One region of the Streptomyces sp. NPDC005820 genome, then DNA from elsewhere that is predicted to be linked to it. Evidence: riboswitches for the same ligand, from Rfam matches in the RefSeq annotation. Region 1 holds a riboswitch; each other region holds the start of a gene.

The links. Region 1 has a riboswitch for cyclic di-AMP ahead of ABZ464_RS18065 (M23 family metallopeptidase). Riboswitches for the same ligand answer to the same signal wherever they lie in the genome.
Positions count from the first base shown of each region.
Region 2: another riboswitch for cyclic di-AMP. It lies ahead of ABZ464_RS03020 (transglycosylase family protein); the one in region 1 lies ahead of ABZ464_RS18065 (M23 family metallopeptidase).
Region 3: another riboswitch for cyclic di-AMP. It lies ahead of ABZ464_RS30060 (M23 family metallopeptidase); the one in region 1 lies ahead of ABZ464_RS18065 (M23 family metallopeptidase).
Region 4: another riboswitch for cyclic di-AMP. It lies ahead of ABZ464_RS15500 (C40 family peptidase); the one in region 1 lies ahead of ABZ464_RS18065 (M23 family metallopeptidase).

Region 1 covers NZ_JBEXXE010000013.1:128,715-136,242, reverse strand. The annotation lists gene ABZ464_RS18080 (GNAT family N-acetyltransferase) at 1-2,283, opposite strand, end outside; gene ABZ464_RS18075 (HPr family phosphocarrier protein) at 2,478-2,759, shown strand; gene ABZ464_RS18070 (GntR family transcriptional regulator) at 2,969-3,664, opposite strand; gene ABZ464_RS18065 (M23 family metallopeptidase) at 3,888-4,631, opposite strand; cyclic di-AMP (ydaO/yuaA leader) riboswitch at 4,646-4,808, opposite strand; gene ABZ464_RS18060 (pitrilysin family protein) at 5,022-6,410, opposite strand; gene ABZ464_RS18055 (pitrilysin family protein) at 6,407-7,528, opposite strand, start outside.
Region 2 covers NZ_JBEXXE010000002.1:152,241-159,768, reverse strand. The annotation lists gene ABZ464_RS03045 (hypothetical protein) at 1-482, shown strand, start outside; gene ABZ464_RS03040 (SurA N-terminal domain-containing protein) at 754-1,398, shown strand; gene ABZ464_RS03035 (nucleoside triphosphate pyrophosphohydrolase) at 1,488-2,468, shown strand; gene ABZ464_RS03030 (cytochrome P450) at 2,590-3,900, shown strand; gene ABZ464_RS03025 (transglycosylase family protein) at 4,095-5,111, shown strand; cyclic di-AMP (ydaO/yuaA leader) riboswitch at 5,317-5,486, shown strand; gene ABZ464_RS03020 (transglycosylase family protein) at 5,490-6,200, shown strand; gene eno (phosphopyruvate hydratase) at 6,533-7,528, shown strand, end outside.
Region 3 covers NZ_JBEXXE010000026.1:132,527-140,054, reverse strand. The annotation lists gene trmB (tRNA (guanosine(46)-N7)-methyltransferase TrmB) at 1-143, shown strand, start outside; gene ABZ464_RS30070 (PrsW family intramembrane metalloprotease) at 266-1,549, shown strand; gene ABZ464_RS30065 (aldo/keto reductase) at 1,629-2,573, opposite strand; gene ABZ464_RS30060 (M23 family metallopeptidase) at 2,678-3,727, opposite strand; cyclic di-AMP (ydaO/yuaA leader) riboswitch at 3,735-3,902, opposite strand; tRNA gene ABZ464_RS30055 (tRNA-Met) at 4,147-4,220, opposite strand; gene ABZ464_RS30050 (dihydrofolate reductase family protein) at 4,238-5,368, opposite strand; gene ABZ464_RS30045 (MarR family transcriptional regulator) at 5,463-5,981, shown strand; gene ribA (GTP cyclohydrolase II) at 6,106-6,738, shown strand; gene ABZ464_RS30035 (NUDIX domain-containing protein) at 6,788-7,447, opposite strand.
Region 4 covers NZ_JBEXXE010000011.1:65,623-73,150, reverse strand. The annotation lists gene ABZ464_RS15530 (adenosylmethionine--8-amino-7-oxononanoate transaminase) at 1-1,182, opposite strand, end outside; gene bioB (biotin synthase BioB) at 1,175-2,386, opposite strand; gene ABZ464_RS15520 (8-amino-7-oxononanoate synthase) at 2,535-3,662, shown strand; gene ABZ464_RS15515 (DUF397 domain-containing protein) at 3,711-3,968, opposite strand; gene ABZ464_RS15510 (helix-turn-helix transcriptional regulator) at 3,978-4,838, opposite strand; gene ABZ464_RS15505 (ATP-binding protein) at 5,054-5,533, shown strand; gene ABZ464_RS15500 (C40 family peptidase) at 5,588-6,061, opposite strand; cyclic di-AMP (ydaO/yuaA leader) riboswitch at 6,065-6,247, opposite strand; gene ABZ464_RS15495 (hypothetical protein) at 6,617-6,922, opposite strand; gene ABZ464_RS15490 (ATP-dependent Clp protease proteolytic subunit) at 6,929-7,528, opposite strand, start outside.

The sequences.
Region 1 (7,528 bases):
GGCGGTGGCCTTGAGGGCGACGGGGTAGCCGAGGGCGCCGGCCGCGCGGGCCGCGTCGTCGGGGGTGGGCGCGGGGGTGGCCCGGCGGGGGTGCACGCCGTAATGGCCGAGCAGCTCGCAGGTCTCCTCGGTGCCGAGGGTGAGGCCCTGTCCGCGGGAGAGGAGCCCGTCGATCAGCCGGGCGGCGCCCTTCTCGTCGATGTCCTCGTACTCGGGCACCTTGCCGGGGTCGGCGGCCTCGCGCCGCCACTGCCCGTACTTCACCGCTTCGGCCAGGGCGCGTACGGCACGCTCGGCGGCGGGGTAGGCGGGGATGAGGTGGGCGCCCTCGGGGGCCTCCCTCGCGGCGGCGCCCTCGGGGGCCGCGCCGGGCTGGGACGGGGTCGCGCCACGCGTGCGTGCGCCCGCTCCGGCGCGCGGTGCGGTGCTGGTCGCGGCGGACAGGGCGGCCGCGAGGCCGCCGAGTTCCACGTGGACGACGAGGACCGGTTTGGCGGGGGCCGCGGCGGCCGCCGAGCGCAGCGCCTCCGCGAGGGCCGCGTCGCTGGGCGAGGTCTCGCCGATCGCCGGGATCGCCGTCACCACGACGGCGTCGCAGGTCTCGTCGGCCAGTGCCCGGGCGAGCGCCGCGTGGAAGTCCTCCGCCGAGGCCTCCGTCGTCAGGTCCAGCGGGGGCAGCGGGCGCAGTCCCTCGGAGAGGCAGGCGTCGTAGGTCAGCAGGCCGAGCGACTCGGAGTTGCCGAGGATGGCCACCCGGGGGCCGGTCGGCAGGGGCTGGCGGGCGAGCAGCAGGCCGGCGTCGACCAGCTCGGTGATGGTGTCGACGCGGATCACGCCGGCCTGGCGCAGCAGCGCCGACACGGTGGCGTGCGGGAGCCGGGTCGCGCGCACGGCGTGGCCCTGCGGGGCGGAGCCGGAGCCCTGGACGACCACCAGGGGCTTGGCCGCCGCGGTGCGCCGCGCGAGGCGGGTGAACTTGCGTGGGTTGCCGATGGATTCCAGGTACATGAGGGCGACGTCGGTGTCCGGGTCGTCGTACCAGTACTGCAGGACGTCGTTGCCGGAGACGTCCGCGCGGTTGCCGGAGGAGACGAAGGTGGACACCCCGGTGGTGCCGGTGACGCCGCCGCCGCGCCGGTGCAGCCGGGACAGCAGGGCGATGCCGATGGCGCCGGACTGGGCGAACAGTCCGATGCGGCCGGGGCGCGGCATCTCGGGGGCGAGCGAGGCGTTGAGCCGCACCTGCGGGGAGGTGTTGATGACGCCGAAGGCGTTGGGGCCGATGATCCGCATGCCGTACGCGCGTGCGTGCCGGACGAGGGCGCGCTGGCGTTCGCGGCCGTCGGGGCCGCTCTCGGCGTATCCGGCGGAGAGGACGACGAGGCCCTGGACGCCGTGTTCCCCGCACTCGGTGACGACCTCGGGCACGTGCTCGGCGGGGACGGCGACGACCGCGAGGTCGACGGGGCCGGCGATGTCGCGCACGGAGCGGAGGGCTGGGATGCCGTCGACGTCCTTGAGGTCCTCGGGGAACGCGCGGTTCACGGCGTACAGGGCGCCGGTGAAGCCGGCCTCGCGGAGGTTGCCGAGGACGCTGCGGCCGACGCCGCCGGGGGCGCGGCCGGTGCCGACGACGGCGACCGAGCCGGGGGCCAGCAGCCGTCGTACGGAGTGGGACTCGGCGCGCTGTTCCCGCGCGCGCTGCACGGCCAGGGAGCGTTCGGTGGGTTCGAGGTCGAACTCCAGGCGGACGACGCCGTCCTCGAAGCTGCGCTGCTGGGTGTAGCCGGCGTCCGTGAACACCTTGATCATCTTGGTGTTGGCGGGCAGCACCTCGGCGGCGAAGCGGCGGATGTCCCGCTCGCGCGCGACGGCCGCGATGTGTTCGAGGAGGGCGGAGGCGACGCCGCGCCCCTGGTGGGCGTCCTGGACGAGGAAGGCGACCTCGGCCTCGTCGGCGGGCGCGGAGGCGGCCATGCCGTCGGCACCAATGCGGTCATAGCGTACGGTTGCGATGAACTCGCCGCCGACCGTGGCCGCGAGTCCCACCCTGTCCACAAAGTCGTGGTGCGTGAAGCGGTGGACGTCCTTGGCGGACAGTCGCGGGTAGGGCGCGAAGAAGCGGTAGTACTTCGACTCGTCCGAGACCTGCTCGTAGAAGCTGACCAGGCGCTCGGCGTCATCGACGGTGATGGGGCGGATGCGCGCGGTGCCGCCGTCGCGCAGCACCACGTCGGCCTCCCAGTGGGCGGGGTACTCGTGCCGGTCCGAGGCGCTCTGCATGGGGCCCAGAGTACGGCTCGCGTACGACAACGGCGCGAGGCAGTCTGTGGAGGACGAACAGCCGGATCGAGGCCGCGATCCGGCGACCGCGCGGGGAACGGGACGTACGACCCGTTCCTCACCGGCTTCACGTGTGGAACACTGGTCTAGACAACACCGGTCTAGACAACCTGAGAACCGAAGGGCAGCAACACATGGCTGAGCGCCGCGTCAACGTCGGCTGGGCCGAGGGCCTCCACGCCCGCCCCGCTTCCATCTTCGTCCGAGCCGCCACGGCCGCAGGCGTCCCGGTGACGATCGCCAAGGCCGACGGCACCCCCGTCAACGCGGCCTCCATGCTGGCCGTCCTCGGCCTCGGCGCGAAGGGGGGCGAGGAGATCGTCCTCGCCTCCGACGCCGAGGGCGCGGAGGTCGCCCTGGACCGGCTGGCCAAGCTGGTCGCCGAGGGGCTCGAGGAGCTCCCCGAGACCGTCTGAGTCACGCACGCGGGCCGCGTCACCTTTCCGTTCCGGGTGGCGCGGCCCCGCCGTTTTCCGCGGCGGTCGCCCCGCATTGCGCGGGCGGGACAGAAAAATCGTCTCGGGGCACACCGAAAGCGCACCGTCGAGAATTCCGGGCGCACACGGAAAAGGGCAGCGGAAATACCACTCCGCTGAATATCCCTTCTTTGTATACGGCTCCCTTGTTAATGCCGCAGACCCGTCATGTTTACGGGAGGTTGCGAAGTCCTCACACGGTCGGCGCGCCCCGCGCCGCCGGTGAAACGCAGCCGGTGGGCGACCGTCGCGCGCTCGGTGTGCAGCGCCGTGACCGTCCGCGCGCGCTCCTGGTCGCCGCGCGCCACCGCGTCCACGATCGCGCCGTGCTCCGCCCAGGACGCCACGGGGTCGGCGGGCGCCTCCACGGCGTACATCCAGGCGATCTTGTGGCGGAGCTGGGTGAGCATCGACGTCAGGGCGTGGCTCCCGGAGGCCTGGGCGAGCGTCTCGTGGAACCAGCCGCCCAGGGAGCGCAGATCCTCGCTGTTGCCCCTGCGGGCCCGCTCCTGGCCCAGCCGGACGAGGCCGCGCAGCACCTTCAGATGGGCCTCGGTGCGCCGTTGGGCGGCCCGGGCGGCGCCCAGCGGCTCCAGGAGCATGCGCATCTCCAGCAGGTCGGCCGCCTCCTGCTCGGTCGGCTCCGCGACGCACGCGCCCGCGTGCCGCCGGGTGACGACGAAGCCCTCGGCCTCCAGGGTGCGCAGCGCCTCCCGGACGGGGACGCGGGAGACGCCGTAGCGGCGGGCGAGGAGTTCCTCGGTGAGGCGGCTGCCGCGCTCGTAGACACCCGCGACGATGTCGTCCCGGATGGCCGTGCACACCGAGTGCGCCGGAATATGCATGAGGGCCTCCGCCTTAATCCCCGTGAAACGTCGCCGAGCTCCGCCGATTGACGTGTGTTCCGTGACTCTATTGCAATGAGCCGGAATTTCCGACGGGGGGCCGGAATCCAGGGATATTTTTTGGACAGCGGAGTGCCGAAAACGGCAAAAGCCCCGGCCGTGGGGGCCGGGGCTCAGGACGAACCGTCGCCGGGTCTTCGGGGCGAACCGTCGCCGGGTGCCGTCAGACGTCGACGCCGTGCTGGCGGAGGTAGGCGACCGGGTCGATGTCGGAGCCGTACTCCGCCGTCGTACGGGCCTCGAAGTGCAGATGCGGACCGGTGACGTTGCCGGTCGCGCCGGACAGGCCGATCTGCTGCCCCGGGGTGACCTGCTGGCCCACCGAGACACCGATGGAGGACAGGTGACCGTACTGGGTGTACGTCCCGTCGTTCATCCTGATGACGACATTGTTGCCGTACGACCCTCCCCAGCCCGCCTCGACGACGGTGCCGAGGCCGACCGCGTGCACGAGCGTGCCGCTGGCGGCGTGGAAGTCGATGCCGGTGTGGCTGCCGGAGGACCACAGCGAGCTGCTCGCGTGGTAGCCGGTGGAGACGTAGGAGCCGGTGATCGGCAGCACGAAGGCGTTCAGACGCTTGCGCTCGGCCTCACGGGCGGCACGCACGCGTGCCTCGCGCTCCTCGACGGCCTTCTTGGCGGCGGCCTCGCGCGCGGCCTCCTCGAAGGCGGCCTTCTTCTGCACGGCGACCTGGTCGTCGACCTGTTCGGCGACGGCCTCGCCGGCGGTGACGACCGGGATCAGCCCGGTCTGCTCGGGGGTCGGCTCCGCGGCGAACGCCGGGCTGGAGGCGACGGTGGCCATGACACCGGTGGTGGTCAGCGCCGCGAAACCCGCCGCGCGGGCGGTGGTGCGCTGCATCCGGCTGGGCCGGCGATGCTTGCCGGTGGTGCAGGTGTACGCCATGAAGGGCGAGCGGTCCTTTCCTTCCCTCTCGCCTACCGGGTTAGCTGACGGGTTCGGAGCAGGAAGGTCTCCTACGGACCCCCTCGCTCACACGCGGGCGCCCGATTCACCCCAGGGACTTCATGGGTCCCCGGCTCCCCTGGCTCGCGCCGTACGGGGACTCGGCGATGACTGTCCGGTGCCGCGGATGCGGCGCGGTGCCTGACGAACAGCCGGGCTGACGGTATGCGGGACCGTTATCAATCCTCAAACGGATCACGGTTTTTGTAGCGTACGCCACAGCGCAGACACGCAACCTCCGCATCAATTCGGACATCTCGCGGCCCCGGGAGGACACCCCTGAAGGGCACTTGCGTCATCCCGGGGCCGCGAGTCCGTGTCCCCCCGCGGCTACTCCGCGGCCACGACGGTCACTTCGCCGATCCCGAGCGCCTCGACGGGCTCCTTGATCTGCGCGGCGTCACCGACGAGGACGGTCACCAGACGGTCCACCGGGAAGGCGCTCACGGCCGCCGCGGTGGCCTCGACCGTGCCGGTCGCGGCGAGCTGCTGGTACAGCGTGGCCTGGTAGTCGTCGGGCAGGAACTGCTCGACCTGGTCGGCCAGCGTGCCCGCGACGGCCGCCGCGGTCTCGTACTTCAGCGGCGCCACGCCCACCAGGTTCTGCACGGCGACATCGCGCTCGGCGTCCGTCAGGCCCTCGGCGGCGAGGGTCCGCAGCACCTTCCACAGGTCGTCCAGGGCGGGACCGGTGTTCGGCGTGTCGACGGAGCCGCTGATGGCGAGCATCGCCGCGCCCGAGCCGTCCGGGGCGGAGCGCAGGACCTGCCCGAAGGCGCGCACTCCGTACGTGTAGCCCTTCTCCTCGCGCAGGACGCGGTCCAGACGGGAGGTGAGGGTGCCGCCGAGGCAGTACGTGCCGAGGACCTGGGCGGCCCACACGCGCGCGTGCCGGTCGGCGCCGATCCGGCCGATGAGCAGCTGCGTCTGCACGGCGCCGGGGCGGTCCACGATGACGACGCGGCCGGTGTCGTCGGCGGTCACCGGCGGCACGGGCCGCTGCTGGGCCGGGGAACCCGTCCAGGCGCCCAGGGTCTCGCCCAGGAGGGCGGCCAGGTCGACGCCGGTGAGATCGCCGACGACGACCGCGGTGGACGTGGCCGGCCGGACGTGCCGGTCGTAGAAGGCCCGTACGGCGGCGGAGTCGATCTTCTCGACGGTCTCCGCGGTGCCCTGGCGGGGCCGCGACATGCGCACGGTGGCCGGGAACAGCTCCTTGGAGAGCTCCTTGGCGGCGCGGCGGGAAGGGTTGGCCAGCTCGTGCGGGATCTCGTCCAGTCGGTTGTGGACGAGGCGCTCGACCTCGCTGTCGGCGAAGGCGGGCGCGCGCAGGGCGTCGGCGAGCAGACCGAGCGCCTTGGGCAGCCGGGAGGCGGGCACCTCCAGGCTGATCCGGACGCCGGGGTGGTCGGCGTGCGCGTCGAGGGTGGCGCCGCAGCGCTCCAGCTCGGCGGCGAACTCCTCGGCGGAGTGCTTGTCGGTGCCCTCGGTGAACGCGCGCGCCATGATCGTGGCGACGCCGTCCAGGCCGGACGGCTCGGCGTCCAGGGGCGCGTCGAGGAGGACCTCGACGGCGACGACCTGCTGGCCGGGACGGTGGCAGTGCAGGACGGTCAGGCCGTTGTCCAGCGTGCCGCGTTCGGGCGCCGGGAACGCCCACGGCCTGGCCTCGCCCGCCCGGGGCTGGGGGTGGAAGTCCATCGTGGCGAGCTCCGTCACTGGGCCGCCTCCTCGTTCTCGTCCTGGTCGGCGGGGGCTTCGGGGGCGGTCGGCTCGTAGACGAGGACCGCGCGGTTGTCGGGGCGCAGGCGGGCCTGGGCGACCTCCCGCACCTCCTCGGGCGTGATGTCCAGGACGCGCTGGACGGCGGTGAGCGCGAGCTGCGGGTCGCCGAACAGGACGGCGAACCGGCACAGTTCGTCCGCGCGGCCGGCGACGGTGCCGAGCCGGTCGAGCCACTCGCGCTCCAACTGCGCCTGGGCGCGCTCCATCTCCTCGGCCGTCGGGCCGTCCTCGGCGAACCGGGCGAGCTCCTCGTCGATGGCGGTCTCGATGACGGGCACCTCGACGTCCCCGGACGTCTTCACGTCCAGCCAGCCCAGGGAGGGCGCCCCGGCGAGCCGCAACAGCCCGAAGCCGGCCGCGACGGCCGTACGGTCGCGGCGCACCAGCCGGTTGTACAGGCGGGAGGACTCGCCGCCGCCCAGGACGGTGAGCGCCAGGTCGACGGCGTCGCACGCGCGCGTGCCGTCCTGCGGCAGACGGTAGGCGGCCATCAGGGCACGGGCCGGGACCTCCTCCTCGACGACCTCGCGCAGCTGCTCGCCGATGACGTCGGGCAGGGTGCCGTCGCGCGGCTCGGGCTTGCCGTCGTGCGAGGCGATGGAGCCGAAGTACTTCTCGATCCAGGCGAGCGTCTGCTCGGGGTCGATGTCGCCGACGACGGACAGGACGGCGTTGTTGGGGGCGTAGTACGTGCGGAAGAACGCGCGCGCGTCCTCCAGGGTCGCCGCGTCCAGGTCGGCCATCGAGCCGATCGGCGTGTGGTGGTAGGGGTGGCCCTCCGGGTAGGCGAGGGCGGTCAGCTTCTCGAAGGCGGTGCCGTACGGCACGTTGTCGTAGCGCTGGCGGCGTTCGTTCTTCACGACGTCGCGCTGGTTCTCCATGGACTCGTCGTCCAGGGCGGCGAGCAGGGAGCCCATGCGGTCGGCCTCCAGCCAGAGGGCGAGCTCCAGCTGGTGGGTGGGCATGGTCTCGAAGTAGTTGGTGCGCTCGAAGCTGGTGGTGCCGTTGAGCGAGCCGCCGGCGCCCTGGACCAGTTCGAAGTGGCCGTTGCC
Region 2 (7,528 bases), on a different contig from region 1:
CGCTCGCCGTGACGGCCGCGCTGCTGGTCACCGCCGTCCTCCTCTTCTCGCGCGACGACCGCCCCCCGATCCCCGCCACCCGCGCCCGTGCCTACACCGACGTCGACGCCTGCCTTCTCACCGGCGACCGGGGCATCACGGCCGGCACCCCCGCGGCGGCGGTCTGGCAGGGCATGCAGGACGCGTCCCTGAAGACGCACGCGCGCGTGAGCTACGCCCCGGTGACCGGCGAGCAGAGCACCGGCAACGCGCGTCCCTTCCTCAACGGCCTTCTCCAGCGTTCCTGCGAGGTCGTCGTTGCCGTGGGCGGGCCGGAGGTCACGGTCGCGCAGGAGACGGCCGCGCACCACAAGAAGGTGTCTTTCGTCCTCGTGGGCGGCACACGCGCGGGGACGAACGTCGGCACGGTGGCCACGGGCGACGACGTACGCGCGGGAGTCGCCCACGCGGTCGAGGCCGCGGTGACGGCAGCACGGGGCTGAGCCCGGGCCACAGGCTGGGCCGAGACCCGAACCACGGACTGGGCCGAGACCCGAACCACGGTCTGGGCCGAGCCCCGAGCCCACGGGTGGGCCGAGCCACGGGCTGGGCTGACCCCTCGCACCGACGAGCGGGCCGTGTCCGAGCGCGGCGGTGCCCGAAGTCCTGGTGAATCGTTGGTCGAATGGGTTGGCCCCAGGCGCACCACTGCCTACCATCGATCACCGCAAGACTTTGTGCACCGTCGCACAATCTCCGACCGGGAGGTTCCCCTTGCACCGCCGTCGTCGTCGCACCGCGTTCCTGCTGTCCGCCGCGATCATGGCGGCGCCCCTCCTCACCGCCTGCGGGAATGACGCGCATCCGGGCGCGGCGGCCGTCGTCGGCGGCCACCGGATCACCGTCGCGCAGCTCGAGACCCGGGTGAACGAGGTGCGCGAGGCCCAGCGGGCGGCCGTCCCCGACGAGGCGCAGTACGCCCAGGTCGTCGCCCAGACCAGCACCCTCACCCGGGACACCCTGCACGGCATGGTCCTGGACGAGGTGCTGAACCGCGCCGCCGAGGACGCGGGCATCACCGTCAGCCGCCGCGAGGTCCAGCAGCTGCGGGCCGGCCTGGAGCAGCAGGCGGGCGGCGCACAGGGCCTGGAGACGGGCTGGCTCCAGCAGTACGGCGTCGCGCCGGAGCGCCTCGACGACAACCTCCGCCTCCAGCTGGAGGCCCAGAAGCTCGCCACGCAGCTCGGCACCACCACCAGCGACCCCGCGTTCTGGAGCGCGCTGTCCGTGACGTCGAAGAAGCTGGGCGTCGACCTCAACCCGCGCTACGGCAGCTGGGACGCGAAGAAGGTCAGCCGCGTCGACGCGAAGACGCCGTGGGTCCGCGAGGTCACCACGACAGGCACACAGCCGGCGTGACAGTACGACGGTATGACCGGCCACCCCTGCCTGTGGACAACTGAGCGGAGCGGTCGGCGGGTGTGGGTTACGTTCGGGGTGTGAACGATGTGACCGCACCCACCGGCTCCGCACCCACCGCCTCCCCGACGGGCCGAGTCGTCCTGCTGACCACCAGCCACCGGGTCGCCCCCGGCCTGCTGTCCTGGCCCGCCTGGCAGACCCTGCGCGAGGCGGACCGCGTCCTGTGCGCCGACGGTGCCCACCCGCAGCTGCCGTATCTGCGCGAGGCGGGGATACGGGTGGAGGAGTCCTCCCCGACCGCCGAGGACCTGGTCACCACCTGCGCGGGCGGACGCACGGTCGTGGTCGTCGCGACCGGCGAGGGCGAACCGGCCCTGACGGACGGACTGGCCCGGCTGGCCGGCTCCGGCCGGGTCGCGATGCCCGAGCTGGAACTGCTCCCCGCCTCCTACGACCTCCCGGGCGCCCGCCTCCTCGACCTGATCCAGGTCATGGACCGCATCCGCCGCGAGTGCCCCTGGTCCTCCCGGCAGACCCACAAGGGCCTCGCCAAGTACGGCATCGAGGAGGCCTACGAGCTGGTCGAGGCCATCGAGGACGGCGACCGCGACGAGCTCCGCGAGGAACTGGGCGACGTCCTCCTCCAGGTCGTCTTCCACGCCCGGATCGCCGAGGAGGACGAGGACGCGCCCTTCTCCATCGACGACGTGGCCGCCACCATCGTCACCAAGCTCATCCACCGCCATCCCCATGTCTTCGGCGACGCCACGGCCACCACCCCGGAGGAGGTCAAGGCGCACTGGCTGCGCACCAAGGCCGTGGAGAAGCGGCGGGAGTCCGTCACGGACGGCATCCCCCTCCACCAGCCCGGCCTCGCCCTGGCGGCGAAACTCTCGTCGAGAGTCCGCTCGGCCGGCCTCGACGTCCCCCTCCCCGCCGGCGAGGGCATCGGCTACGAACTGCTCGCCCTCGCCGCCCGGGCGGAGACGGAGGGCACCGACCCGGAGGCGGCCCTGCGCGCGGCGGCCCGCGTCTACCGGGACGCGATCCGCGAGCGGGAGAAGTAGCGGCGCCGGCCTTCGCGAGAGGAGTAGCGCCGGACACGAGACAAGGAGAAGCGCCGGCGTTCAGGAGCGGAGAAGGCGCCGGTGCTCGAGAAACAGGAAGCCGTTCGAGAAACAGGAAGCAGTGACCAGTCAGCCTCACCCCCCGGCCGCCACCCCGCCGGCCCCCGAGCTCTTCACCTGGGAGTTCGCCACCGACCCCTACCCCGCCTACGCCTGGCTGCGCGAGCACGCCCCCGTGCACCGGACCCGGCTGCCCAGCGGAGTGGAGGCCTGGCTGGTCACCCGGTACGCCGACGCGAAGCAGGCCCTCGCCGACCAGCGGCTCTCAAAGAACCCCGCGCATCACGACGAGCCCGAGCACGCCCGGGGCAGGACCGGTATCCCGGGCGAGCGCAAGGCCGAGTTGATGACACATCTGCTGAACATCGACCCGCCGGACCACACCCGGCTGCGACGGCTCGTCAGCAAGGCGTTCACCCCGCGCCGGGTCGCCGAGTTCGCCCCCCGGGTGCAGGAGCTGACCGACGACCTCATCGACCGGTTCGCCGCCGAGGGCGAGGCCGACCTGATCCACGACTTCGCGTTCCCGCTCCCCATCTACGCGATCTGCGACCTCCTCGGCGTGCCCCGCGAGGACCAGGACGACTTCCGGGACTGGGCGGGCATGATGATCCGTCACGGCGGAGGCCCCCGGGGCGGTGTCGCGCGGTCCGTGAAGAAGATGCGCGGCTATCTGCTGGACCTCATCCACCGCAAGCGCGCGGAACTCCCCGAGCGGCCGGAGCCCGGCGAGGACCTCCTCTCCGGTCTCATCCGCGCCTCCGACCACGGCGAGCACCTCACCGAGAACGAGGCCGCCGCGATGGCCTTCATCCTGCTGTTCGCCGGCTTCGAGACGACGGTCAACCTCATCGGCAACGGCACCTACGCCCTCCTCACCCACCCCGAGCAGCGCGACCGGCTCCAGCGGTCCCTGTCCCGGGGCGAGCGCGGCCTCCTGGAGACCGGCGTCGAGGAACTCCTGCGCTACGACGGGCCGGTCGAACTGGCCACCTGGCGCTTCGCCACCGAACCCCTCGCCCTCGGCGGGCAGGACATCGCCCCCGGCGACCCCGTCCTCGTCGTCCTCGCCGCCGCCGACCGCGACCCCGCCCGCTTCACCGACCCCGACACCCTGGACCTCTCCCGCCGCGACAACCAGCACCTCGGGTACGGCCACGGCATCCACTACTGCCTCGGCGCCCCCCTCGCCCGGCTGGAGGGCCAGACCGCGCTCGCCACTCTCCTCACCCGGCTCCCCGACCTCCGACTCGGGGCGGACCCGGCCGACTTGAGATGGCGCGGCGGGCTCATCATGCGCGGACTGCGCACCCTGCCCGTGGAGTTCACCGCGGTGCGTGGCCGGCCGGTGGCACAGGGACAGCCGACCTGAGGTCAGCCGCAGGATGACCGCCCGGCGGAGCAAAGGTGACCGACCCTCAAGTCTGTGATCTTCACGTGATCTGCGCGGCATTAACTTGTGACAAGTGATCGTCTGCCGATACGTTCACTCGTCAGCGCGGCGTACCCGTGTGTGCTCGCACCGCCCGCCGTGCCGGTCATCGCTGTCCAGAGAAAGGCCCTCGCATGCTCTCCGGGAACGGTCGTCACCGTCGCCCCCGTCAGGCTCCGGCCCTCCTCGTCGCAGCCGGAGTGACCGGCTCCGCCATCGCCATCCCGCTCCTCGCCGCCAGCGGCGCGAGCGCGGCCGACGGCACGGTGTGGGACAAGGTGGCGCAGTGCGAGACCGACGGGTCCTGGAGCGCCAACGAGGGCAACGGCGAGTTCGGCGGCCTGAGCCTCTCCCAAGAGGACTGGGAGACGTACGGCGGCCTCGACTACGCCACCCGCCCCGATCTGGCCAGCCGCAACCAGCAGATAGCCGTGGCCCAGAAGCTGCTCGCCGCGGAGGACATCGGCGCCTGGGGCACCTGCGGGCTGACCTCCGGGCTCAGCAAGCTGAGCGGCGGGGCGGAGGATGTGGACACCGGAGTGGCGGGCGACGAGTCCGACTCGTCCGTGTCATCCGGATTGTCCGACCTGTCCAAGGGGTCGTCCGGCTCGGGTGGCTCCGGCAAGGGCGACGACTCCGGCGCGGATGCGTCCACTCCCTCGACCGATCCGTCCGCTTCGGCCTCCGAGTCCCCTTCGTCCGCTTCGTCCTCCAAGGCGAACGAGTCCGGCAAGTCCGACACTTCGGGCAAGGGGAAGGGTGACGCCGAGGGGTCCGACGGCTCGCCCACGACCATCCCGGAAGCGGACGACTCGGGCGAGTCGGACAATCCTGTCCAGGATGCCGGGACTTGGAGCCTGGTCGACACCGGCTCCCTCGGCTCCGGCCGCCATCGCGGCGCCACCGCCGACGAGACCACCGGGACCACCGGGACCACCGAGACCGCCGAGGGCGGCGCCTCGACCGCCACCTCCGGCCGGCACGCCGCGTCCACCTACACCGTCCAGGAGGGTGACTCGCTCATCAGCATCGCCGACTCCCTTGGTGTCGACGGTGGATGGCGCGCACTCTACGCCGAGAACAAGGACCGCATCGGCGCCGACCCGAGCGCCATCATGCCCGGTCAGACCCTCGACACGGGTGTCCAATAGGGGTGGAACGCCCCTGAAAGCGCCGGGAGTTCACGCCCCACTTCGCGCTGATTGTCCGGTTTGGTGAAAGTGTGGGATGAGTCTCAGAAGTCGTGATCGTCTTTGATATTCCCCGGATCGGCTGTCTACGGTCAGGACCGCTCGGCAATCCGGGCCCCGGCCGCCGCAACGCCGAATCCTGCCAGCGGCAGCCCGGGAACAGTCGTCGCGTCAAGCGCCGTAGGCAGGAGCGGGGGACCCAAGGTAAGTGCCGGGCCCGGCGGTTGACCGCCGGAACCGGCTCGGGGTGAAGCCGCGCACCACGAGGTGCGTGGCCGGGCAACTCAACCGGCCCGAACCCGACAGCTCACCTCGCAGGCGTCGGTGAGGGGATGAACCATGCTGTTTTCCGGCAAGGGCAAGCACCGTCGTCCGTCCAAAGCCACCCGCGTCGCCGCGCTCGCCGGCGTCACCGGTGTCGCCATCGCCGCCCCGCTGATGGCGGCCGGCAACGCCTCGGCCGCCACCGCCTCCGAGTGGGACGCCGTCGCCCAGTGCGAGTCGGGCGGCAACTGGTCCATCAACACCGGCAACGGCTACTACGGCGGCCTGCAGTTCTCCGCCTCCACCTGGGCCGCGTACGGCGGCACCGCCTACGCCGCGCGCGCCGACCTGGCCGGCAAGGAACAGCAGATCGCCATCGCCGAGAAGGTCCTCGCGGGCCAGGGCAAGGGCGCCTGGCCGGTCTGCGGCACCGGCCTGTCCAGCACCCCGTACGGCGGCAGCGCCGGCTCCGCCGGCACCGGCTCCTCGTCGAGCTCCAGCAGCTCCAGCAGCTCCAGCGGCTCCACCGCCACCCGCTCCACCGAGCAGCAGACCGCCTCCCGCTCCACCGAGCGCCCGGCCGCCTCCAAGACGGTCACCACCCCGACCGGCAAGAAGGTCAAGAAGGGCGACGGCGAGTACAAGGTCGTCAAGGGCGACTCCCTCAGCTCGATCGCCGAGAAGCACAAGGTCAAGGGCGGCTGGCAGAAGCTGTTCCAGCTGAACAAGGACATCGTCGAGGACGCGGACCTCATCTACCCGGGTCAGCAGCTGCACCTGAAGTGACATCCGCTTCCCAGCGGGGCCACAGGCCGCTCACATGGTGGCCCCGCACACTGAAAGCCTCGTGAGGGTCACCCCCCCCGTCCCCACGGGCTCCCCGCTCCGGTGCGCATTCCCCCGTACGCACCGGAGCGGGGTTTTCTTTGCCCAGGTGTTCGTCTCTGCGCCACCCGCTCTTTGTTCCGATGGGGAACAATGTGTACGGTCAGTTTGTCCACGGGACGGTCGGTCGGCTGCCGACGGCCCCGGGGCGGATAGGCTCTAGGCGCAAGGCCCAGCAAAGGCCGACAAGGCCCCTGTGCCCCGCACAACCAGCGTCACATCCCAAGAAGGAGATGCTCGTGCCGTCCATCGACGTCGTCGTAGCCCGGGAAATCCTGGACTCCCGAGGCAACCCCACGGTCGAGGTCGAGGTCGGCCTCGACGACGGCAGCACGGGTCGTGCCGCCGTTCCGTCCGGCGCCTCCACCGGTGCCTTCGAGGCCATCGAGCTCCGCGACGGCGACCCCAACCGCTACCACGGCAAGGGTGTCGAGAAGGCCGTCCTCGCCGTCATCGAGCAGATCGGCCCGGAGCTCGTCGGCTACGACGCCACCGAGCAGCGCCTGATCGACCAGGCCATGTTCGACCTGGACGCCACCGACAACAAGGGCTCCCTCGGCGCCAACGCCATCCTCGGCGTCTCCCTCGCCGTCGCCCACGCCGCGTCCGAGGCCAGCGACCTGCCGCTCTTCCGCTACCTGGGCGGCCCCAACGCGCACCTGCTGCCGGTGCCGATGATGAACATCCTGAACGGCGGCTCGCACGCCGACTCCAACGTGGACATCCAGGAGTTCATGATCGCCCCGATCGGCGCGGAGTCCTTCTCCGAGGCCCTGCGCTGGGGCACCGAGGTCTACCACACCCTCAAGAAGGTCCTGAAGACCAAGGGCCTGTCGACCGGCCTCGGCGACGAGGGTGGCTTCGCCCCCAACCTCGACTCCAACCGCGCCGCCCTCGACCTCATCCTCGAGGCGATCAAGGAAGCCGGTTACCTCCCGGGCGAGCAGATCGCCCTCGCGCTCGACGTCGCCGCCTCCGAGTTCTACAAGGACGGAAAGTACCTCTTCGAGGGCAAGGAGCGCTCCGCCGCCGAGATGACGGAGTACTACGAGGAGCTCGTCGCGGCCTACCCGCTCGTCTCCATCGAGGACCCGCTGTTCGAGGACGACTGGGCCGGCTGGAAGGTCATCACCGACCGCCTCGGCGACAAGGTGCAGCTCGTCGGCGACGACCTGTTCGTCACCAACCCCGAGCGCCTCGCCCGCGGCATCGAGGAGGGCACCGCCAAC
Region 3 (7,528 bases), on a different contig from region 1:
ACTTCGAGAACACGCAGGCCGACGGCGGTTTCGCGCCCCGGCCCGCGTTCCGGCCGCTGACCCGTTTCGAGGGCCAGGGGCTGGACAAGGGTCATGTGGTGAACGACCTCCTCTTCCGTCGCGTACAGCACGGCGATCGCTGACCGACAGCCCGTCCACCACAGTCCCCTCCCTCGTTAGGGTCGATGCAGTGGCCATCAGTCACCCGTTTCCGCCGTACCCACCGCATCCGGGCGGTCCCGCCGAGGACGCCGGGCGCAGGCGAGTGCACTGGTGGCGGAGGAGATCGGTCCGGTACGGGGCGCTCATCACCCTGCTCACGCTGTCGGGGCTGGTGATCCTGGCGCTGGTGCGGGAGCAGACCGGCACCGAGGGGTTCCTGGTCGGGCTGGGGCTCGCGGTGCTGCCGGTGCCGCTGCTGATAGCCGCCTTCCGCTGGCTGGACCGGGTGGAGCCCGGGCCCTGGCGGAACCTGGTGTTCGCCTTCGCCTGGGGCGCGTGCGCGGCCGCGCTGATCGCGATCGTCGCCAACAGTTTCGCCACGCGCTGGATAGCCACGGCCACCGCGGATCCGTCCGGCGCGGACACCCTCGGGGCGACGGTCATAGCGCCCGTCGTCGAGGAGTCCGCCAAGGCCGCCGCGATCCTCCTCGTGTTCCTCTTCCGCAGACGGGACTTCACGGGGCTGGTCGACGGGGTGGTCATCGCCGGGGTCACCGCCACCGGCTTCGCGTTCACCGAGAACATCCTCTACCTGGGCACCGCGTTCGGCACCGACCAGCTGAGCGGGGACAGCGGCATCGCCTCCGTCACGGCCGCGACCTTCTTCGTGCGGATCGTCATGTCGCCGTTCGCGCACCCCCTGTTCACCGTGCTGACCGGCCTCGGCTTCGGTCTGGCGGCGCGCTCCGGGCACCGCCGGCATCTGCGGCGCGTCCTGTTCCCGCTGGGCGGACTGCTTCTCGCGATGGGCATGCACGCCCTGTGGAACGGCTCCTCGACCTTCGGCGAGTTCGGGTTCTTCGCGGTGTACGCGTCGTTCATGGTGCCCGCGTTCGGGCTGCTCACCTGGCTGGTGGTGTGGACCCGTCAGCGGGAGCTGCGCACGGTCCGCGAGGAGCTGCCGGCGTACACGGCGGCCGGCTGGCTCACCCCGGCCGAGCCGTACGCGCTGGGCTCGATGCGGGCGCGGCGGCTGGCCCGCGAGTACGCCAAGCGGCATCTGGGGCGGCCGGCGGCGCGGGCGGTCGCCGAGTACGAGGCGTACGCGACCTCGCTGGCGTTTCTGCGGCACCGGGGACGGAGTGGACGGGCGGGCGACGACTTCGTCGTACGCGAGAGGGAACTGCTGAACGAGCTGTGGCGGCGCCGGGAGGTCGCCCGGCCGGCGCTGGACCACGCGGCGCGGATGACGGTGCCTGCGGCGCCCGGGCCGGTGTACGGGTACGGGAACCCGCACGGGTACGGCACCCCGCACGGGTACTACGGGTACCAGGGGTACGGGTATCCGGCGGGGCCGTATCCCGTCCAGAACCCCTATCGGTCGTAGGGGTCGTAGGGGTCGGGGCGGTTCGGCACCGCCGGAATGCGCCGTCGCGGCTGAGCGCCGTCGGGGCGGAGAAGACCGGTTACGCGGATGCCTGCGTCAGCTTGGTGATCTCCTCGTCCGTGAGCTCGACGTCCGCCACCGCCAGCAGGGGCGGCAGTTGCTCGAGGGTGCGGGCCGAGGCGATGGGGGCGACGACCGTCGGACGGGCGGCGAGCCAGGCCAGGGCGACCGTGGCGACCTCGGTGCCGTGGGCCTGGGCGATCTCGTCGAGGGCGGCGAGGACGCGGACGCCCCGATCGGTGTCGAGGTGCCTGCCGGCGCCCGCGGCTCGCGGTCCCTCCACCGTCGTACCGGGCCGGTACTTGCCGGTGAGGAAGCCGGAGGCCAGGGCGTAGTAGGGGACGGCCGCGAGGCCGGCGCGGGCCGCGAGGTCCTGCAGGCCGCCCTCGTAGGTGTCGCGGGAGACCAGGTTGTAGTGCGGCTGGAGGGCGACGTACCGGGCGAGGCCCTCGCGGTCGGAGAACTCCAGGGACTCCCGAAGGCGTTCGGGCGAGATGTTGGAGGCGGCGATGTGCCGCACCTTGCCCGCCGTCACCAGCTCGTCGAGCGCGCCGATGATCTCCTCGACCGGCACTTCGGGCTTGTCGAAGTGGGTGTAGTAGAGGTCGATGTGGTCGGTGCCGAGGCGGGTGAGGGAGGCGTCGGCGGCGGCCTTGATGTTGGCGGCGGTCAGGCCCGGGAAGTCGGGGTGCTGGCTGACCTTGGTGGCGATGACGACGTCGTCGCGGTTGCCGCGCTTGTTCACCCACCTGCCGAGGATGGTCTCGGACTCGCCGCCGCTGTTGCCGTCGACCCAGGCCGAGTAGGAGTCGGCGGTGTCGACGAAGTTGCCGCCCGCGGCGGCGTAGGCGTCCAGGACGGCGAAGGAGGCCGCCTCGTCGGCGGTCCAGCCGAAGACGTTGCCGCCGAGGGCGAGGGGGAAGACCTCGAGGTCCGAGGAGCCGAGCTTGCGCAGAGAAGTCATGTCCTACGTCAACAACGGTTTCGGAGCGGCCCATTCCGTGCGCCGTACCGAAGAAGACGAAGAACGTGTGAACAGGACCGCTCCGGGAAGGACCCCCGGCGCCCTTAGGGGTTGAGCCCCTTGCTCTGCAGCCAGGCCATCGGGTCGATGCCGTTGGCGGCGCCGTCCGGGTGGACCTCCAGGTGGAGGTGGGCGCCGGTCACGTTGCCGGTGGCGCCCACGCGGCCGATCACGTCACCGGTGGAGACCTTCTGGCCGGCGCTGACGTTGATCGAGGACTGGTGGCAGAACCACAGCTCGGTGCCGTCGTCCAGGGTGAGGATGGTGCGGTAGCCGTAGGAGCCCGCCCAGCCCGCCTCGGTGATGGTGCCGCTGTGGACGGCCTTGATGAGGGTGCCGGTGGGGGCGGCGAAGTCCAGGCCGGTGTGGTAGCCGGAGGACCAGTAGGCGCCGGCCTGACCGAAGGTCGCGGTGAGCGTGTACGAGGAGGTCGGCAGCGTGTACTGCTTGGCGAGCTCGGCGAGGCGAGTGGCCTCGGCCTTCTCCTTGGCGGCCTGCTCGGCCTTCTCCTTCGCGGCGGCGGCCTCGGCCTTGGCGGCCTTCTCGGCCTTGGCGACGGCGGCCGCCTCCGCCTTGGCCGCGGCGGCCTCGGCGGCGGCCTGGGCGCGGTCGGCGACCTGGGTCTGCTGCGACTCGGCCTGCGCCATGATCCGCTCGCGCAGCGCCTCACCGGCGTCGGCGGCGCCGCTCTGGTCGGTGGCGTCGGGGGCCTCGGAGCCGAAGCCGGCGAGGGCGGGCGCGGCGTCCTGGCCGGAGTCGTCGTCGGAGATGAAGGAGCCCACGGAGGGCAGGTCCGGCATGGAGATGGAGACCGGCGGCTTGCCGGTGTTGGCGCTGGCCATCCCGCCGGCGCTGAAGGCGGCTATGACGCCGACGCCGAGGACGGTGGAGCTGCGGGCGAACCCGCCGCCGCCGCGCTGCTTGGCGACCCGGTGCTTGCCGCGGGCCGGGGCGAGGGACTCCTCGGTGGGATTCCACTCCTCCCAGGGGCCCTCGTCGCTGCGATAGCTGCCGTAGCCGAAGGTGTCGGAATCGGAAGAGGAACGCTGGCTCGGCACGAAGGGGGCTTCGGGAGCAGGGCGGTTGGACGCCACGCGGGCGCACTCCTTTCCTTCCGTCGCCTACCGGGTTAGCTGACGGGTTCGGAGCGGGAAGGTCTCCTACGCGCGTAAACCGTTCGTGACTCTGCGAGTTCACGGCGGCTTCCGTGCGATTCACCCCAAGGTGGTGGTTCCCCGGTTCCCTTACGGGATTCGGCGCGTGCGCACGGAGCCGACTCTTGTGACGGCTGGGACGACCGCGCTGCGTTATCGAACGTTAATAGACCCGGGCGTAGCTTTCCAAGCTCTACAGCTTGATCAACAACCTTTTTTGGCCTGGACTTTCGGGCCATGACCGGTGAAAAACGGGCGAGTTGCCGGAATTCACAGCACACGCACAGCCCTGGCCCGAGGCTTTCCGGAGAACGCACCGAGGGCCGGAATCCTTGTGGATTCCGGCCCTCGGCCTTCAGTAGCGGGGACAGGATTTGAACCTGCGACCTCTGGGTTATGAGCCCAGCGAGCTACCGAGCTGCTCCACCCCGCGTCGGTGAAACCACTCTATCACCCGGTCAGGTGCAGGTTCGCCACCTTCGCTCGCTCGGCGTACTCCGGGAGTACGACGACGACGGCGCCCTCCGCCGCGAGCAGCCCGTTTCCGTCGGCGGCCGTCACGAAGGTGTCGGGCTCCTGCCAGGCGGTGACCACCCGGCGCACCCCCGCGTCGAGGATGAGACGGGCACAGGGCTTCGGGCGGGAAGCGCGGCGGGCGCAGGGTTCGAGGCTGCTGTAGACGGTGGCCGTGGCCAGGCGGGGGTCGGCCGGGTCGAGTTTGGCGAGGGCGGCCTCCTCGGCGTGGACGACCGGGTCGCCGGCCTCGCGGGAGTGGCCGCGCGCCAGTTCCGTGCCGTCCGCGGCGACGATGACCGCGCCGACGCTGAAGGCGGTCCGGGAGGGCGGGCACTCGGCGGCGAGTTCGCAGGCGAGGGCCAGCCAGTGGCGGTCGGCGGCGGAGGGGAGCGGGCCGGTGCCGGGGGCGGTGGGCTCGTAGCGCATGAGGACGACGTCCTCGATCCGCCGGGTCTCGGTCAGCCGCAGCCGTCCGCCCTGGTAGGCGCCGGGCCCGAAGAGGCGGGGCGCGTCCGGGTCGCCGACGAAGAGGGGGGCGAGGACGAGCTGGACCTCGTCGGCGAGGCCCTGCTGGAGCAGCTGGGTGTGAATGGTGCCGCCGCCCTCGACCATGAGCCGGCGTACGCCGCGCTCGTCGTGGAGGTGCTCCAGGAGGCGGCGCCAGTCCAGCTCGGGGCCGAGCGGGACGAGATCGGCGGCGATGCCGAGCGCTTGGGCCCGCCGAGCGCCCTTCTCCGTCGTGTAGACGACCTTGTCGCCGCCGGTGTGCCAGAAGTGCGCGGCCGGGTCGAGGTCGCCGGAGCCGCTGACGGTGACCTTGAGGGGGTATTCCGGTTTTCCGGCCGCCACGCGCGCGTGCCTGCGGTCGGCGGAGTTCACCAGCAGCCGGGGGTTGTCGGCTCGGATCGTGCCGGCGCCGATCAGGATCGCGTCGACCGAGGCCCGTACCTCGTCGACGCGGTCGAAGTCGGCGGGGCCGGACAGCAGCAGTCGCTCGGGGGTGGTGTCGTCCAGGTAGCCGTCGAGGGAGACGGCGGCGGACAGCAGGACGTACGGGTACGGCATCGGCGCGGCTCCCCTGGGGCGGCGGACGGGTGACGTCCGCGCGGATCGGCGGGCAGGTCTTGGTTCAAGTTTGAAACAAAACTACACTGGGCGCATGACGACCCGCTGGCTCACCCCCGAGGAGCAACGCGCCTGGCGCGCGTACGTCGCCGGCTACCTCCTCCTGGAGGACGCCATCGACCGGCAGCTCCAGCAGGAGGCCGGCATGCCCCACCTGTACTACTCCATCCTCGCGAACCTGTCCGAGTCCCCTGAGCGACGGCTGCGGATGACCGATCTCGCGGAGTCGCTGAAGATCACGCGCAGTCGGCTGACGTACGCGGTGACCCGGCTGGAGAAGGACGGGCTGCTGCGGCGCGAGGACTGCCGCTGGGACAAGCGCGGCAGTGTCGCGGTGCTGACGGAGGAGGGTATGGCGGCCCTCGAGCGGCTGGCCCCCGGCCATGTGGAGACGGTCCGCGCCGGCCTCTTCGACCGGCTCACCCCCGAGCAGGTCCGCCAGCTGGAGGAGATCTTCACGCAGGTGGTGGGCGGGTTCCAGGACGACGGCGAGGCGCTGCCGGAAGAACTGCCGTGGCGGCGGCGTTCATCCGGATGTTCCGGAAGCTCGTGAGCCGGGCCACAATCCCGTTGCTTCAAATTTAAAGCATGGGGTAGGGTCTCACCCGGCACACTGCTTCAAATCTGAAGCAGCTGCTTGTTCCGCGCACCGACCGCACTCGCACCGGGAGACCCGCATGCCCGACACCCCCGCCGCCACCCAGCGCGCCCGCGTCCGGGTTCCGCTGCGCTTCCACGACGGCTACTCCGTCGACGCCGAGCTGGTCACCTTCCACGGCCTGGCCGACGGGCAGGAGCATGTCGCCGTCGTGCTCGGCGAGCCCGCGCCCGGCACCGTCCCGCTGGTCCGGCTGCACTCCGAGTGCCTCACCGGGGACGTGTTCGGCTCCGCCCGCTGCGACTGCGGCCCGCAGCTGCGCGAGGCCGTGGAGCGCATAGCCGAGACCGGCGGCATCCTGCTCTACCTGCGCCAGGAGGGCCGCGGCATCGGCCTCTACAACAAGCTCGACGCGTACGCCCTCCAGGACCAGGGCCTGGACACCTACGAGGCGAACGCCGCCCTCGGACTGCCCGAGGACGGCCGCGACTACACCGCCGCCGCCCAGATGCTGAGCGCCCTCGGCGTCACCAGCCTGGACCTGCTCTCCAACAACCCCGACAAGGCCGAACAGCTGCGGGCGCTCGGCATCGACGTCCACGACCGGGTCCCGACCGGCGTGTTCACCACCCCGCACAACGTCCGCTACCTGCGCGCGAAGGTCCTGCAGACCCAGCACACGCTGCCGCTGGCCCAGCTCAGCGCCGGCTGAACAGGACGCCGCCGCCCCCGCCCTGCCCGCGCCCTGCCAGCGCCCTGCCTCAGCGCCGGCCGAACGGGCCGTCCAGGGCGGCCCACTGGAGCAGCATGATGGTCTTCGCGTCGGCGATCGCGCCCGAGCGGACCATGCCGAGGGCCTCCTTGAACGGCAGTTCCACGACCGCGATGTCCTCGCCCTCGGCCGCCACACCCGCCCTGTCGGCGCCGGGGGCCGAGCCGTCGTAGGGGGCGGCGAAGAAGCCGAGGCGCTCGGTGACCGAACCGGGACTCATGAAGGCGTCGAACACGTGCTCCACCTCGTGGACGGTACGTCCCGTCTCCTCGACGGCCTCTCGGCGGATCGCCGCCTTCGGGTCGTCGCCGTCCAGCAGCCCCGCCGCGGTCTCCAGGAGCATGCCGTCGGGATGGCCGTTGACGTAGGCGGGCAGCCGGAACTGACGGGTCAGCAGGACCGTTTCCCGTAGGGGGTCGTAGAGCAGGATCGTCGCGCCGTCGCCCCGGTCGTAGGTCTCCCGCCGCTCCCGGCTCCAGTGGCCGTCGTGGTGCCGGTAGTCGAAGGTGGTGCGGCGCAGGACCGCCCAGTCGCAGGCGAGGACCTCGACGTCGAGGATGCGGACGCGCGGGTTGCCGGTCAGATCGCGGCCGTGGAGGTGCAGGCCCGTGCGGCCGCGGGGGTCGGGGGTGTCGATGCCGGCCGTCATGAGCGGGTGCCGGAGGGGGTGTTGGGGGGCGGGGGTGTCATGGGGGCTGGGCTCCTCGGGGGTGGGGTCGGGGTGGTGTCG
Region 4 (7,528 bases), on a different contig from region 1:
CCAGACGCCCTCCCGCACGGCCGCCGCCGTGGCGGCCTTCATGTCCACCGGGTGGTCCAGCTGGACCACCCCGATGGCGCCGAGGACCCGTACGTCCCGGACCCCGGGGAGCCCGGCGGCCTCCGCCAGCCCGTCCCTGAGGCCCGTCTCGATCCGCTTGACCTCCGCGAGCCAGTCCTGCCCGAGCAGCAGCCCGATCGAGGCACAGGCGACGGAGGCGGCGAGGGGGTTGCCCATGAACGTCGGGCCGTGGGCCAGGACCGGCACCTCGCCCCGCGAGATCCCGTCGGCCACCCGGGAGGTGCACAGCGTCGCCGCCATGGTCAGACAACCGCCGGTCAGCGCCTTGCCCACGCACATCACATCCGGCGTCACCGCCGCGTGCTCCGCCGCGAACAGCGCGCCCGTGCGCCCGAACCCGGTCGCGATCTCGTCGAACACCAGCAGCACGTCGTGCGCGTCGCACGCCTCGCGGAGCACCCGCAGATACGCGGGGGAGTGGAAGCGCATCCCGCCCGCGCCCTGCACCACCGGCTCCACGATCACCGCGGCCAGTTCGTCCGCGTGCCGTTCGATCGCGGCGCGCAGCTGATCGGCGTACGTCTCCTCGTACTCGACCGGTGGCGGGTCCACGAAGATCTGACGGGGCAGCACGCCGGTCCACAGCTCGTGCATGCCCCCCTCGGGGTCGCACACCGACATCGGCTGCCAGGTGTCGCCGTGGTAGCCGCCGCGCCAGGTCAGCAGGCGTTGTTTGGTCCCCCGGCCGAGCGAACGCCAGTACTGCAGACACATCTTCACCGCGACCTCGACCGACACCGAACCGGAGTCGGCGAGGAAGACATGTTCGAGGCCTTCGGGAGACATGTCGACAAGGAGCTTCGCCAGCCGGACGGCGGGCTCGTGCGTGAGCCCGCCGAACATGACGTGGCTCATCCGGCCGAGCTGCTCGCGCGCGGCCTCGTTGAGCACCGGGTGGTTGTAGCCGTGGATCGCCGACCACCAGGACGACATGCCGTCGACCAGCTCGCCCGAGCCGTCCGCGAGCCGCAGCCGCACCCCGCTCGCCGACTCCACGACGAGCGGGTCCACCCGGCCGGGCATCGGACCGTACGGATGCCAGACGTGCCGCCGGTCCAGCTCCAGCAACTCGGCGACGGGCAGTGCGGGCAGCTCAGGCATTGGGCGCGAGGTCGGTACCGGCGCCTCGGCGGCGCACGGCGACCAGGTCCGTACGGGGCTCACCGGCCGGGGCGGCGGCAGCGGCCGTACCGCACACCGGGCCGCCCTCGTGCGACCCGCAGCCGGAACCGCAGCCCGCCTCCGCGTGGGAGCCGCAGCCGGCCTCGGCGTGCGAACCGCACCCGCCCGCGCCCGCCGTCGCCCGGTGCTCCGGCAGGGTGATCTCGCCCGCGCCCTCCACCTCGAAGCCGGCGTCCGCGATCATCTCCAGGTCGGCCTTGCCGGCCTGGCCCTCGGTGGTGAGGTAGTCGCCGAGGAAGATCGAGTTCGCCAGGTTCAGCGCGAGGGGCTGCATCGTACGGAGATGGACCTCGCGGCCGCCCGCGATCCGCACCTCGACGTCCGGGCAGACGAACCGGACCATCGCGAGGATCCGCAGACAGCGCTGCGGGGTGAGGTTCCACTCCTTGCCCAGCGGGGTGCCCTCGACCGGGATGAGGAAGTTGACCGGCACCGAGTCCGGGTCCAGCTCGCGCAGCGAGAAGACCACGTCCACCAGGTCCTCGTCGCTCTCGCCCATGCCGGCGATCAGCCCGGAGCAGGCCGACAGGCCCGCCGCGTGCGCCTTGGAGACGGTGTCCACCCGGTCGGCGTACGTGTGGGTGGTGGTGATGTCCCCGTACGTCGCCTCGGAGGTGTTGAGGTTGTGGTTGTAGGCGTCCGCGCCCGCCTCGCGCAGCCGCTCGGCCTGGCCGTCGGAGAGCAGCCCCAGACAGGCGCACACCTCGACGCCCTCGTTCTGGTCCTTGATCGCCTTGATGGTCTCGGAGACCCGGTCCACGTCACGGTCGGTGGGACCGCGCCCGGACGCCACCAGGCAGACCCGCTTGGCCCCGCCCGCGAGCCCCGCCGCGGCCGCCTTGGAGGCCTGGTCGGGCTTGAGCCAGGTGTACTTCAGGATCCCGGTCGTGGAGCCGAGCCGCTGGGAGCAGTACGAGCAGTCCTCGGGGCACAGGCCCGACTTGAGGTTGACGAGATAGTTGAGTTTCACCCGCCGGCCGAACCAGTGGCGGCGCACCTTCCCGGCCGCGGCCACCACGTCCAGCACGTCGTCGTCGGAAGTGGCGAGGACGGCGAGCGCCTCCTCGCGGGTCGGCAGCTCGCGCCGAAGCCCCTTGTCCACCAGCGTGTTCAGCAGGTCCATGAGAGCCGATCCTGTCCTACGGGACCGCCCCGGGCCAAGGTAGGGATCACACAACACACCCGGATCGACGTGTGGGTATTGCCACACCGTGGGTAGCGGTCCGTGACGCTAGGGTCTGTCCGCTACCTACAAAAGCCCCGGAGGAGCCATGGCGTTCGGCTGGATCGACGAACAGGCGCGGGCGCGCCGGCGGGCCGGACTCGTCCGGACGCTGCGGCCCCGTCCGGCCGACTCCCCGCTGCTCGATCTCGCGAGCAACGACTACCTGGGCCTGTCCCGGCACCCGGAGGTCACGGCGGGCGCCGCGGCGGCCGCCCGGACCTGGGGCGGCGGATCGACCGGCTCCCGGCTGGTCACCGGCACCACCGAGCTGCACACCGAGCTGGAACGGGAACTGGCGGAGTTCTGCGGCTTCGAAGCGGCGCTCGTCTTCTCGTCCGGGTACGCCGCGAACCTCGCCGCGGTCACCGCGCTGGCCCCGCACGGCTCGCTGATCGTCTCCGACGCGGGCAACCACGCCTCGCTGATCGACGGCTGCCGGCTGGCCCGTGGGACCACCCAGGTCGTGGCGCACGCGGACCCGGACGCCGTCCGCAAGGCGCTCGGCACGCACGACGGCCCGGCGGTGGCGGTCTCCGACACGGTCTTCTCGGTGGACGGCGACGCCGCCCCGCTGGCCGGTCTCGCCGCCGCCTGCCGGGAGCACGGCGCCGGGCTGGTGGTGGACGACGCGCACGGCCTCGGCGTGCTCGGGAACGGCGGCCGGGGCGCCGCGTCCGCGGCCGGGCTGGCCGGCGCCGAGGACGTCGTCGTCACGGTGACGCTGTCGAAGTCCCTCGGCAGCCAGGGCGGGGCCGTGCTGGGGCCCGCGCGGGTGATCGACCATCTGGTCAACGCGGCCCGCACCTTCATCTTCGACACGGGCCTGGCCCCCGCGGCGGCGGGTGCGGCCCTCGCGGCGCTCCGGCTGCTGCGCCGGGAGCCCGAGCGGGCGGCACGCGCGCGTGCGGTGGCGGCCGAACTGCACGAGCGGCTGACGGCCGCGGGCCTGGAAGCGGTGCGTCCGGACGCCGCGGTCGTCTCCGTGCGTGCGCCCTCCCCGGAGGAGGCCGTGCAGTGGGCGGCGGACTGCCGGTCGGCGGGCCTGGCCGTGGGCTGCTTCCGTCCTCCCTCCGTGCCCGACGGCGTCTCACGCCTGAGGCTGACCGCCCGCGGCGACCTCTCCGGGGCCGAGCTGGATCGCGCTGTACGGGTCATCGGGGAGACACGACCATGAGTCGGCGTGACACGGCCGTGGGTCGCCCCTGCTGCCGGATGACGGTGATCAGTGGAACGCGGTGGTGAAACCCGACCAGCTCTCGGGGGAGAAGAGCAGGGCGGGACCCTCCGGGTCCTTGGAGTCGCGTACGGCGAGCAGCCCGGCGAAGGGCCCGAGGGCCGGCCGGGCCGTCTCCACGCAGTTGTTCGCTCCCGTGCTGTAGCTGCTGCGCAGCCACCGCACCTGGGGCAGAGCGTGGGGATCGGTGCTGCGAGGTGCGTTCCGGGTTACGTTCCGAGGTACGTTCCGAGGCAGAACAGTCATGGTGCCTCCCTACGCGCCGTCAGCTGTCGCGGCGATGTAGTCCAGTGATTCCCCGGGCGAAAGGGCATGTGCCCGAAGGGCGTTGAAGGCCTCGGTGTAGGCCTCGAGGTCTTCTTTCCGTTCGAGGTAGAGGCTACTCGTCAAGTGGTCGAGAACAACCACATCCAGATCAGGCGCGCTCGAGAATGAGAAAATAACGAAAGGGCCGGTGACGCCGATATGGGCGCCGGCCGCGAACGGCAGTACCTGCAATCGCACTTGGGGCAGTCGAGCCGCCTCCATAAGCCGGACGAGCTGGCGCTCCATGACCTCGGGGCCGCCCACCTCCCGCCGCAGCACCGCCTCGTCCAGCACCGCGCTCAGCCTCAGCGGCGGCTGCCGGCGCAGCACGTCCTGGCGGGCGAGCCGCACCTCCACCAGCGTGTCCAACTGGTCCTCGTCGGCCCCCTCCACCGCCGCCCGGGTCACCGCGCGTGCGTACTCGGCCGTCTGGAGCAGTCCCGGGACCACCGTCGTCTCCAGCGTGCGCATCGCCCCGGCCTGCGACTCCAGGCTGATGAAGTCCCGGTACGCGGCCGGCAGGACCCCGCGATAGGCGTGCCACCAGTGGTCCCGGCCACCGCTCTCCTCCGAGCCGGCCAACGCCGTCATCAGCTCCCGCAGTTGCGGGTCGGTCACGCCGTAGGCGTCGAGAAGTAACCGCACATCGGCCGGTTTCGTACCGCTGGTGCCGGTCTCGATGCGGCTCACCTTGGACTGGTGCCAGCCGACGAGCCGGGCCGCCTCACCGCTCGTGAGCCCCGCCCCGGCGCGCAGACTGCGCAGTTCGGCACCCAGCTTCCGGCGGCGCACCGCGGGACCGTGCTGCATGGGCCCTCCTCCTTATTCCTGACGGGCCGTCCAAAAACGCTCTGCCGTGGCAGAGTTCACCGCATTGGGCGACAGATATATGCATATCTTGGTGGATCGCCACCCGTGACCGGTGTGCTGATGGCAGTCTGGCGAAGAAGCACCAGTCCGGGACCGTACTCGAACCATCCGCAGCGTGTCGGACTCCGGTCCCGTGGGAAAGGGACGAGGTCGCCATGGCAGACCATCTGGAAGCATCCGTCACTCTGCCGAGCGATCCCGCCTCGGTCTCCACGGCCCGCGGATTCGTGGCCGACACGCTCGGTGAATGGGGATTGCCGGCGGACTCGGAGGCGGCCGACACCATCCGGCTGATCGTCTCCGAACTCGCCACCAACGCCGTGCAGCACACCCTCGGTCAGTCGCCCACCTTCACGGTGGCCCTGGCGCTCGACCGCGACGAGCGGCTGCGCATCGGCGTCACCGACAGCCATCCGCGCTTCCCCAGACGACTGCCGGCCGCCGTCCAGCAGGACAACGGCCGAGGCATGGTGATCATTCGCTGGCTGACCGCCGAGCGCGGCGGCAGGCTCGGAGTACGCCCCACACGGGAGGGCGGCAAGACGGTCACGGTCGAGCTGCCGTGGACCGTCCCGGCGGAGCAGGCGGCCCGCGCCGCGGTGCCCCCGCGGGCGGGAGAGCTCCCGGGGCGGTGAGGGCGCGTCAGGGACGCCGCCACCACCCCGGGAAGCGGTGCTCGGGCCGGGGCCCTAGCGGACCCGGCCGTACCAGACGCTCTTGGTCCAGATCTTCTCCAGCTTGACCCAGCTGCCGGTCTTCGGCGAGTGCCAGATCTTGCCGTGCCCGGCGTAGATCCCGACGTGGTACACGTTCGACCCCGAGTGGAAGAACACCAGGTCGCCGGCCTTACGGCTGGAGGCCGAGATGTGGCGGGTCTTGTTGTACTGCTGCGCCGCCGTGCGCGGCAGGGTCTTGCCCGCCTTCTTGAACGAGTACATCGTGAGACCTGAGCAGTCGAACCTCTTCGGTCCGGCGGCCCCGTACTTGTACGGTGCACCCTTCTTGGACGCCGCGACCTGGAGCGCCTTCGTCGCCGGCGTGGCGGCCGCGGCGTCGGCGGCGACACCGGGGATCACGATCGAGCCGCCCACGGCGGCGATGGCGAACGCGGAGGCCGTACCGGCCCGGGCCATGAGCGACGGGACACGATTGAGCGCAGTCATGCGCAACCCTTCGTCAACCGCCTGTGAAGGATGACCTGTCGGATTCGGGCTGACAAAGGTGCCCGGCCGCTCTCGCGGCTTCACCCCAAGGGCTGCTCGGCCCGGTCATGGCGTGACCGTTCCGGCGACCCGTCGTGCTTGGGTCCTCCACTCCTGCCGATGCACTCCTGTCGACGGGTCAATCCGGGCAGCGGCAGGACTCGGCGTCCGCCCGGACCGCCCCGCCGCTTGTGGCGGGGACTTGTCGTCAGACACGGATCTTGACTCACCGTTGACCGAAAATCCCAATGGAACCGGTGATTTGTGGGGTTACTCACCACTCACCCGTTCGGGTGGACACCCTGATGGGGGATCAGGTGTCAAGGGCGCCAAAGGCCCCCCGACCTGCGCCGCTACCCCTTGTGCCGCCCCGGAAAACAGCGCCTTCGGCACAATGCGCGCGCTCGCAAGAGGAGCCGCCGCTACGCCGAACGGGGGTAACCCGTCTGGTGCGTTTCAGGTCCGGCCGGGACGTCGCGGTCGCCGCGGCGGCGCTCCGGACCGGACGAGCGTGCGTCAACTGTCGGAGAGCGGCGGGACCGTGACCCGCGCGGTGCGGCGCTCCCCGTCCAGGACGCGCAGCGCCCGCGCGAGGGTCGGCGCGTGCAGCTCGCTCTCGCCCCGCTGATGCATCAGCGTCAGCGCGTCGCGCAGCTCCGCCGCCCTCGCCACCAGCGCCTGGGCGGCCCTGAGGCCCCGGTAGGTGTCACCGTCGTGCGCGGGATTGATCCGCCCGAGCAGATCCACGACGTCCAGGTAACGGTCGATCAACTCGGCCTCGGCGCGGGTGAGCGCGGGCAGCGGCGGCAGATCGGGAACCATCGTCGCTCACCTCGTCCCGGAGAGGTCGCGCCGGCTCGGGACCACCCCGTCCACCAGGCCGTACTCCTTGGCCTGCGGCGCGGTCAGGATCAGATCCCGCTCGATGTCCTCGGTCACCTGTTCGGGGCTGCGCCCGGTGTGCCGTACGAGCATCTCCTCCAGCAGATCCCGGGTGCGCGCCAGCTCCTCGGCCTGGATCGCCAGGTCGCTGGCCTGGCCTTCGACAGGCTCCAGGGCCGGCTGCCGGATGATCATCCGCGCGCCCGGCAGCGCGAACCGCTTGCCGGGGGTGCCCGCCGCCAGCAGTACCGCCGCCGACGAGCCGGCCTGGCCGAGGCAGGTCGTCTCCACGTCACAGGTGACGTACCGGACGGTGTCGTAGATCGCGGTCATCGCCTGGAACGAGCCGCCGGGGGAGTTGATGTACAGCGCGATGTCCCGGTCCGGGTCCTTGTGCTCCAGGTACATGAACTGGGCCATCACGTCGTTCGCCGCGATGTCGTCGATCGGCGTCCCGAGGAAGACGATCCGCTCCTCCAGCAGCTTCGAGTACGGATCCATCGTGCGGTGTCCGAAGCTCGTGCGCTCCGTGAACTCGGGCAGGAC